DNA from 3 places in the Pseudomonas sp. URMO17WK12:I7 genome. Region 1 is predicted to be linked to each of the others. Evidence: predicted binding sites of a transcription regulator. Region 1 holds the regulator's gene; each other region holds the start of a gene.
What was found. The regulator FliA, encoded in region 1, starts transcription of late flagellar genes. The targets are predictions, from matches to a motif close to CTAAAGTTTNNNNNNNNNNNGCCGNTAA.
Positions count from the first base shown of each region.

Region 2: the regulator FliA is predicted to act here: its motif matches at 1,996-2,023, upstream of H040_RS23550 (methyl-accepting chemotaxis protein).
Region 3: the regulator FliA is predicted to act here: its motif matches at 1,928-1,955, upstream of motA (flagellar motor stator protein MotA).

Region 1 is NZ_QLTL01000003.1:183,299-186,572, reverse strand. Features, by position in the region: gene H040_RS05015 (protein phosphatase CheZ) at 1-651, opposite strand, end outside; gene H040_RS05010 (chemotaxis response regulator CheY) at 670-1,044, opposite strand; gene fliA (RNA polymerase sigma factor FliA) at 1,165-1,905, opposite strand; gene fleN (flagellar synthesis regulator FleN) at 1,902-2,735, opposite strand; gene flhF (flagellar biosynthesis protein FlhF) at 2,829-3,274, opposite strand, start outside.
Region 2 is NZ_QLTL01000020.1:52,020-55,293, reverse strand. Features, by position in the region: gene H040_RS23555 (DUF3144 domain-containing protein) at 3-299, shown strand; gene H040_RS23550 (methyl-accepting chemotaxis protein) at 303-1,928, opposite strand; gene mtlD (bifunctional mannitol-1-phosphate dehydrogenase/phosphatase) at 2,438-3,274, shown strand, end outside.
Region 3 is NZ_QLTL01000008.1:131,332-134,605, forward strand. Features, by position in the region: gene H040_RS12825 (rhodanese-like domain-containing protein) at 1-309, opposite strand, end outside; gene H040_RS12830 (HDOD domain-containing protein) at 354-1,889, opposite strand; gene motA (flagellar motor stator protein MotA) at 2,020-2,871, shown strand; gene motB (flagellar motor protein MotB) at 2,875-3,274, shown strand, end outside.

The sequences.
Region 1 (3,274 bases):
GTGGTCATGTTCGATACCGGCAAAGCGGTCGACCTGACTGGCCATCAGCACGAGCTTGAGCAGATTGCTTTCCACTTCGGTCACCAGCGCAGTCACGCGCTTGATCACCTGGCCAGTCAGGTCCTGATAGTCCTGAGCCAGCAGAATGTCGTTGAGGTGGCCGGCGACCTTGCGGTTGCCCTCGGCGCTGTGCGTCAGGAAACTGTCGACACGCTTGACCAGCTCGCGGAACTCCGGTGCGGCGACTTCGCGGCGCATGAAACGCTGCCAGTCGACGCTCAGGCCTTGTGCCTCGCTCGCCAGGTCGTTGAGCACCGGGGTGCTCTCCTCCACCAGGTCCATGGTGCGGTTGGCGGCACCCTCGGTGAGCTTGACCACGTACGAGAGGCGCTCGGTAGCGTCGGTGATCTGCGAAACTTCCTCGGCCTGCGGCATGCGCGGGTCGATCTGGAAACTGACGATCGCGCTGTGCAGCTCACGGGTGAGCTTGCCGACTTCCTGGTACAGGCCACGGTCGCGGGTCTGGTTGAGCTGATGGATCAGCTGCACCGCCTCGCCGAAACGCCCCCGCTCCAGGCTCTCGACCAGCTCCTGGGCATGTTTCTTCAGGGTCGTTTCGAACTCCCCCAAAGACGTTTGTGTTGATTCCATGGCGCCCCCTGACGTGACTCAGCCGTTGACGCGTTCGAAGATCTTCTCGATCTTTTCTTTGAGCACCTGGGCGGTGAACGGCTTGACCACGTAACCATTGACCCCGGCCTGGGCCGCTTCGATGATCTGGTCGCGCTTGGCTTCGGCGGTCACCATCAGCACCGGCATGCCTTTCAGGCGATCGTGGGCACGGACCTTGCGCAGCAGGTCGATACCGGACATGCCGGGCATGTTCCAGTCGGTCACCAGGAAGTCGTAATGGCCACTTTCGAGCATCGGCAGCGCAGTGGTGCCGTCATCGGCTTCATCGGTGTTGGTGAAGCCCAGGTCACGCAACAGGTTCTTGATGATCCGCCGCATCGTCGAAAAGTCGTCAACGATGAGGATTTTCATGTCTTTGTTCAAGTAGACCTCCAAGCAGTCTCAAACGCGCTCGGCCCCGAGCGCGCGCATTCATTCAATTCGGTACAACATGGAAAACGAACGTGGATAACGACCGCAACGACCCCGGGCTCAACGCGCCCGCCATTCCCCCAGGCGGCTGCGCAGGCGCGCGGCACACTGGCTGTGCAACTGGCTGACACGCGATTCGCTGACCCCCAGCACCTCACCGATTTCCTTGAGGTTCAGCTCTTCGTCGTAGTACAGCGCCAACACCAGCCGCTCACGCTCTGGCAGGTTGGCGATCGCATCGGTCAGGGCAGCCTGGAAGCGCTCGTCCTCCAGATCGCGCGACGGCTCGATCTGGCCACTGGCGCCGTCCTCGTGCAGCCCTTCGTGCTCGCCGTCCTGCAACAGGTCGTCGAAGCTGAACAGGCGGCTCCCCAAGGTATCGTTCAAAATCCCGTAGTAATCATCGAGACTCAACTGGAGTTCGGCAGCAACTTCATGATCTTTAGCGTCGCGGCCAGTTCTTGCTTCAACGGCGCGCATCGCGTCACTGACCATGCGCGTATTGCGGTGCACCGAACGCGGCGCCCAATCGCCCTTGCGGACCTCGTCGAGCATTGCCCCGCGGATGCGGATGCCGGCGTAGGTTTCGAAGCTGGCGCCCTTGCTGGCGTCGTACTTGTTGGCCACTTCCAGCAGGCCGATCATGCCCGCCTGGATCAGGTCTTCAACCTGGACGTTGGCTGGCAGGCGTGCCAGCAAGTGGTAGGCAATGCGCTTGACCAACGGCGCATAGCGTTCCACCAGCTCGAACTGGGCGTCTTTGGACGCCTTGCTGTACATCTTGAAGCCGCTCGCGTTCATAGCACGGGCCCTGCGCTGGTGGGTTGCACCAGGCGTTCGACGAAGAACTCAAGATGCCCGCGCGGGTTGGCGGGCAGCGGCCAGCTGTCGACCTTCTGCGCAATGGCCTTGAAGGCCAGGGCGCACTTGGAGCGAGGGAAAGCCTCGTACACCGCGCGCTGCTTCTGCACTGCCTTGCGCACGCACTCGTCGTACGGCACGGCGCCGACGTATTGCAGGGCGACGTCGAGGAAGCGGTCGGTGACCTTGGTCAGCTTGGCGAACAGGTTGCGCCCTTCCTGCGGGCTCTGCGCCATGTTGGCCAGCACGCGGAAACGGTTCATGCCGTAGTCGCGGTTGAGCAGCTTGATCAGCGCGTAGGCGTCGGTGATCGAGGTCGGCTCGTCGCACACCACCAGCAGCACTTCCTGGGCCGCGCGAACGAAGCTGACTACCGAGTCACCAATGCCCGCAGCGGTGTCGATCACCAGCACGTCGAGGTTGTCGCCAATCTCGCTGAAGGCCTGGATCAGCCCGGCATGCTGCGCCGGCGCCAGGTGCACCATGCTCTGGGTACCGGAGGCGGCCGGCACGATGCGCACACCGCCAGGCCCCTGCAACAGCACATCGCGCAGCTCGCAGCGGCCTTCGATCACATCGGCCAGGGTGCGTTTCGGGGTGAGGCCCAGCAATACGTCGACATTGGCCAGGCCAAGGTCGGCGTCCAGCAGCATCACCCGGCGGCCGAGTTCGGCCAGCGCCAGGGACAGGTTCACTGAAACGTTAGTCTTGCCGACGCCACCTTTGCCACCGGTGACGGCGATCACCTGTACGGGATGCATGCTACCCATGTTCGTTGTTTACCTTGTCTTGCCTGGACCCAAGCCACACGCGGGGCGACACTGCCAGCCCCGGAATGTAGGTACTTTGCATACGCTTCATCCTCAACCCGCGCGCCGCGGGTTGTGGTAGAGATCAGCGAACATGTCGGCCATCGCCTCTTCGCTGGGCTCGTCCTGCAACTGCACGTTGACTGCGCGGGTCACCAGCTGGTGCGGGCGCGGCAGGTGCAGGTCGTCAGGAATGCGGGGGCCATCGGTGAGGTAGGCCACGGGCAATTCATGACTGATGGCCAGGCTCAGCACATCGCCGAGGCTCGCCGTTTCATCGAGTTTGGTCAGGATGCAGCCGGCCAGGCCGCAGCGCTTGTAGCTGTGGTAAGCGGCGGTCAGCACCTGCTTCTGGCTGGTGGTGGCCAGCACCAGGTAGTTCTTCGCGGCAATGCCACGCCCGGCCAGGGTTTCCAGTTGCATGCGCAGGGCCGGGTCACTGGCCTGCAGGCCGGCGGTATCGATCAGCACCACGCGCTTGCGCAGCAGTGGCTCCAGCG
Region 2 (3,274 bases), on a different contig from region 1:
CCATGACCCAAGCCACCGACCAGGCATTCTACGACCGCGCCGATGCGCATATCGACCTGGCCAACCAGCAGATCGACACACTTGCCGACGTCGGCAAGGTCAGCGCCTCGATGACCTTTGCCACCAGCCGCTTCAGTGCCTGGCTCAGCGCCCGCAACTTCAAGTCCGGCGCCGAAATGGCTGCGGCCCGCGAGGAAATCCTGAAGTACTTCAGCGAGCAGTACCGGATGATGCTGGAAGACAACGTCGACGAGTACATCGAGCAATTCGACCGTTACGTATTGGGCAAGCAAAGCTGAGCCTCAGACCTTGAACCGCCCCACCAGCGCCGTCATCTCCCCGACCAGCCCGGACAACGCCTGGCTGGCCTCGCTGGTCTGCTGCGCTCCCGCCGCCGAATAGCTCGACAGCTCGCGGATGTTCAGCAGGTTGCGGTCCACCTCGCGCGCCACCTGCGCCTGTTCTTCCGCTGCGCTGGCAATCACCAGGTTGCGTTCGTTGATCTCGCCGATGGCGCTGTAGATGCCTTCCAGTACCTGGCCTGAGGCCAGGGTGACGTCGAGTGTCGACTGGGCCCTGCTGGTGCTGGCTTGCATCGAGGCGACAGCCGCTTCGGTGCCCTGTTGCACACGGCCGATCATTTGCTCGATTTCCTGGGTCGAAGCCTGGGTGCGGTAGGCAAGCGTACGCACTTCATCGGCCACCACGGCAAAGCCGCGCCCGGCATCCCCGGCGCGGGCCGCCTCGATGGCTGCGTTGAGCGCCAGCAAATTGGTCTGCTCGGACACCGAACGGATCACTTCAAGCACCTTGCCGATATCCCGGACCTGGCCCACCAGCTGCGCCAGGTGGGTGCTGCTGGTCTGGATCTCTTGGGTCATGGCCTGGGTGCCGTCGATATTTTCGCTGACTTGCTGACGGCTTTTTTCCGCCAGCTGGTTGGACGCGTGGGTAGCCTGGGAGGTGGTGACGGCATTGCGCGCGACCTCCTCCACCGCCGTGGTCATTTCGGTGACGGCGGTGGCGGCCTGCTCCAGCTCCTGGCCCTGCTGGCGCAGGTGGTTGGCGCTTTGTTCGGTGACCGTGTTCAAGGCAGTCGCTGCATCGGCCAGTTGCCGGGTGCAGCTGCTGATCCCGCTCAGGGTCTCGCGCTGGCTCTGCTGCATGCGCTGCAGTTCATGGAACAACTGGCCGATCTCGTTGCGCCGATGCCCTTCGACTGGCACGCTCAAGTCGCCGCCGGCAATCCGCTGAAAGTGCCGGGCAGCCTCGCGCAGTGGCTGCAGCACGCGCTGCGCGATGAACGCCCAGCACAGCCCGGCGAGCAGCAATGTCGCCGCCAGCAGCCCCAGGCTCAGCAGTTGCGCACGCCCAAGGCGGCGGTCGGATTCCAGCATGATCTGCTGGCCGCGCTCGCTCAAGGCGGCGACCAGTTGCTGGCGCAGCGCCTGCAGCCGGCCCATGGCGTTACCGGCATCGGTGTTGACCTTGAAGTATTGCTCCAGCGAACGTTGCTGCGTGGCTGCGCGTTGGCCGGCCACTGCCTTGGCATACTCACCGAACGTGGCTTGCAGCTCCTGGGCCACCGCGTGCAACGCAGGCTCCTGCACCTGGTTGACGAATTCATCGATCAGCTGCTGGCTCTTGTCGTTCAGCTCGACCGAGAGCGCCATGCGCTTGTTCGCGCTGTCGTCGTGGCCACCCAGTTGCTCGATAAAGCCCGAAGACACGTTGGCACTGGAGCGGATGGCCATCAGCAGGGCATTGTTCAACCGATCCGACTGGTGTGCGGTCTGGTCCAGCTCGGTGATCTGCTCGTCGCTGCCCAGCGCCGCCCGCCAGGCACTGACGGTGGAGAACAGCAAGGTCAGGCTGAACAGCAACAGCACCCAGAACATTCCGGTACGGATCTTCAGGTCGGCAAACATGCGGGCAGTACTCCTCTTGTGCTTGTTGGCGCCACGTCTGGTCGAGGTTTCGACGGCGGGTGAGCAGCTATCGGAGTTGCCGCTAAAGGCTTGAGTGCGCGAATGCGGCTTCTGTTCGGTAACCGAACGGATGTTGCTTGCGCCTTGCATCTGCTTGCGCATACATGCAAGGGTAAAAAAGGAACGTCAATCACCAGAAAAGGAAGAACAGCACCTCATGCTTGGAATCACACGTATCCATCGCTATGTGCGCCCATTGTCTGCCAGCAAGGCTGCAGCCAGTGGGCGTGAATCCAAAGTCAAACGCAGCCCCCGCATTGCCTCGAAGCTCGTCACCCTCCTCTGCACGCCCCGCGCCGTACCGCCCTACCTCTGGGTCAATCCCGAGCGCCCCCCTGTAGATCGCATGCCCCCTACCTGACTGCCCACACTGCAGTCGACGCGCATTGACTCGCCATTCAGTTGCTGGAGGCGAAGGATTTCACGCAAATAATCAGGGGCAACCACCAATGATCTTGTTTCAGGGTAAAAAAATTCTCAGCGCCATCTTCGATATGGATGGCACGATGTTCGACACCGAGCGCTTGCGTTTCAAGACGTTGAAACAGGCCTCACTGGAAATCTTCGGCAAGGCCTTGAGCGAGCAGACGCTGATCGGCTCGCTGGGCTTGAGTGCGAAGAAAGCCGAAGCCCTCGCCAAGGCCCACAATGGCGAAGACTTCCCCTATGCACAGATTCGCCAGCGAGCCGATGAGCTGGAGCTGGAATACGTGCGCAGCCACGGCGTGCCGCTGAAGGCTGGCTTGCTGGAAGTACTGGAGCGGCTGCGCAAGTCCGGCCTGACCATGGCGGTGGCCACCTCCAGCCGCCGGGCGATTGCCGAGGAGTACCTGATCAACGCCAACGTGCTCAAGTACTTCGACATCACCGTCTGTGGCGATGAAGTCAGCCAAGGCAAGCCGCACCCGGAAATATTCCTGCGGGCGGCCCGCGCACTCAATTGCGACCCTGCCCAGTGCTTCATGATCGAAGACTCGGAAAACGGCCTGCTGTCGGCCATCCGCGCCGAAGGCCAGGCCATTCTGATCGAAGACATCAAGCCGCCTGCACCTGAGGTGAAGGCAGGCGCGCTCAAGGCCTACCGCAGCATGCCCGAATTCCTCGCCGACCTGAGCGAGTGCGTGCCCGACCTGGGCATGCCGGAACTCACCGAGCCCTTCCCGGCCTCTCTCAACCAGTTTCGTGTGGGCATCCATGGTTTCGGCGCCATCGGCGGCGGTTACCTGACCCAGGTATTCGCCCACTGGGACGGCTATACCCGGCCCTGCGAAATCATCGCCGCGACC
Region 3 (3,274 bases), on a different contig from region 1:
ATCGAGCAGCCAGATGAAGCGGCCGGCCCAGCCGCCGCCTTCATCGTCGTACACCACATAGACTGCGTCGTCGCGGTGGCCGAGCTCGCTGAACAGTTTTTCCAGGTCGGCCAGGGGCGGCAGCAGGCCGGGTGCCGGAGGCAGGCCAAGCTGGGTGCGCTTGCCCTCGACGAAGCGGGCGCCGGGGATATGCCCGCTGACATAGCGGTTGGCGCTGCTCAGGTCGACCAGGATCAGCTGGGGTGAATCCAGGCGCGGCAGCAGGTCTGCGGCTTCGATCACCAAAGGCAGGCCGGAAAAGTCGGTCATCCACGTTCTCCAGTGTGGAAAGAGGGGCGATTGTAGCGCATGGCTCAGGCGCCGCGGTTGGCAAACACCGCCAGCGCACGCTCGATACATTGCGAAGTCTTGCCGAAGGCCTGCACGCTGACATCCGCCAGCGGCTTGCCGCCCTGGTCGGCCACGGCCAGCATCAGCACCTGGTCACTGACTGCCAACGAACGCAGCAGCACGTGTTCGCTGCGGAACAAGGCCCGCAGCGGCGCGGGTAGCAATGCCGAGAACTGGGCGTGATTGTCAGGCGTCAGGCGCAGCTGCCCGGCCTTGCTCACGAGCTTTTGCAGCAGTTTGTTCTGTGCGACTGGCAAAGCCATGGCTGCGGCCTCCTTGGGCAGGCCGGCGGTTTGCTGCACGCGCAGATAGTCGCTGGCACGGTCCAGTGTCAGCAGCATTATGCGCTGCATACCGCACGCGAGCATGGCGTCGCGCGCCTGGGTCGCCAGGTGTACCGCGTTGGTGAACGGGCTTGGCTGGACCAGCAACTCCTGGCACAGCTTGCGCCAGCGGCCGAGGTCCTCGCTGGAGGGGGGCGGTGGCGTCAGCATGTCCGGGTGCGGGCGGCGCTGGTGCCAAGGCCAGATCAGCGCTTCGGCCGGGTGGAACAGCGCATGCCTGGCGTGACGCCGGGCGCTGGCGGCAGCCTGTTGGTGCACCTGCTGTTGTACGTCTTCCAGTGAAGTTTGCAGATACAGTGCGGTCAGCTGCTGCCAGCGTAACAAATGCGGGTTGTCCCAACCGACCTGGGCTGCCAGGGCCAGGTTGTTGGCCAGTAGTACGGTGTTGGCCGGCTCGTTGAACCAGCGGCGCAAGCCGGGTGCCTCGTCCAGGCGATGTTGCTGGCTGAGCAGGTCTTCTTCGCGGGCGATGCTCAGCACCATGGCCAGTTGGTCGCGCTCTTCGAGCAGCAGGCGATAGCCTTGGGTCACCCATTTGGGCAAGCGCCAGTGTTCGGCCATGGCCTGGCACAGGGCGAAGATACGCACACCGAACAATTCCTGCTCTACGTCGGCTGCAATCTCGCCTTTGTGGATAACCCGCAGCTCCCAGGCGTCCAACAGCTTGGGGTGGGCCAGGGCCAGCGGCCACAGAGGGGAGAGGAACAACAGGCTGCCCCAGTGGATCTCCTGCCACAGGCGCGCCAGACGGCTGGCGAACAGGCCGCTGGCCTGTTGCGCGGCGTGCTGGCTGATCAACAGAAATTGGCGCAGCACCGGCGGAATGTCGTCTTCCGGCAGGGCCGGCAGGCGCATCAGCAGTTCCTTGCTGCGTGCCAGGCCCAGGCGGTTGAGGGCGACCTCCAGGCTTTCGGCGGGTTCGGCCTGGCTGGCGTTGGCGGAGTGATTGGCCTCGCGCATCACCGACAGCACCAGGGCGGGGCTGTCTTGCATCAGTTCGGCGATGTCGCGCAACGAGCGGCGATTGTCGTTGATGGCGCTCATGACCCGGTCGTAACTCTGCTTCGGTACCGGTACACGGACACCGTCGAGCAGCTTGACCCAGGCTTCTACCGTACGCGGATTCTGAGTGGGCACCTTGGATTCCATTGGCATTTTGACATCAGTCCGAACTGGCTTTTCGCTGTTAGTGGCTATAGTCTGGCGCAGTTCTGCCGATAAGTAGAAGAAGAGTTTTAAAGCTCCCGTCCCTCACCCTGACCACGACAGCAAGTGCTTTGAACCTATGGCTAAAATTATCGGCATCATCGTCGTATTCGCGAGCGTGCTCGGCGGATATGTACTCTCCCACGGCAAGATCGCGGCGCTGATCCAGCCGTTCGAAGTGCTGATCATCGGCGGTGCAGCCTTTGGCGCCTTCATGCAGGCCAACCCTGGTTACATGACCATGCATGTAATCAAGAAGTCGATGAAGATGTTCGGCTCGCGCTTCTCCCATGCTTTCTATCTGGAAGTGCTGGGCCTGGTGTATGAAATCCTCAACAAGAGCCGTCGCGAAGGCATGATGGCGATCGAGAGCGATATCGAAGACGCCGCAGCCAGTCCGATCTTCGCCAAGTACCCGGCAGTACTGGGGGACGAGCGCATGACCGCATTCATTTGCGACTACTTGCGCATCATGTCCACCGGCAACATGGCCCCGCACGAGCTGGAAGGCTTGTTCGACATGGAACTGCTGAGCATGAAGGAAGAGCTCGAGCACCCGTCGCACGCGGTCACCGGTATCGCCGACGGCATGCCGGGTTTCGGTATCGTGGCGGCAGTACTGGGTATCGTGGTGACCATGGCATCGCTGGGCGAAGGCGACCAGGCGGCCATCGGCATGCACGTAGGTGCGGCGCTGGTCGGTACCTTCTTCGGTATTCTCGCTGCCTATGGCTTCTTCGGCCCACTGGCCAAGTGCCTTGAGCACGATGCCAAGGAAGAGCTCAACCTCTATGAGTCGATCAAGGCCTCGCTGGTAGCCTCGGCCTCCGGCATGCCGCCGTCGCTGGCCGTGGAATTCGGGCGCAAGGTGCTGTATCCGAAGCATCGCCCGAGCTTCGCCGAGCTGGAACAAGCAGTTCGCGGTCGCTGAGTCATGGAGAACAATCAGCCGATAATCATCAAGCGCGTCAAGCGCTTCGGTGGCGGGCACCATGGCGGCGCCTGGAAGATCGCCTTCGCCGACTTCGCCACGGCGATGATGGCGTTCTTCCTGGTGTTGTGGCTGTTGTCTACCGCCACGCCCGAGCAGAAGATCGCCATTGCCGGCTACTTCAAGGACCCGATCGGTTTTTCCGAGAGTGGCACGCCTTATGTTATCGACCTGGGCGGCTCGCCAGAGATGGCGCCGGACAAGACCATCAACCCGGAAGTAAAGTCCGAGCCTACGCCTGACACCAGCATTCAACTGGACAAGGACCAGGTCGAGACCATGGCCGAACAGGTCGAGCGCGAGCGCCTCGAGTTGCTGTTGCAGGAACTGCAGAACAAGGTTG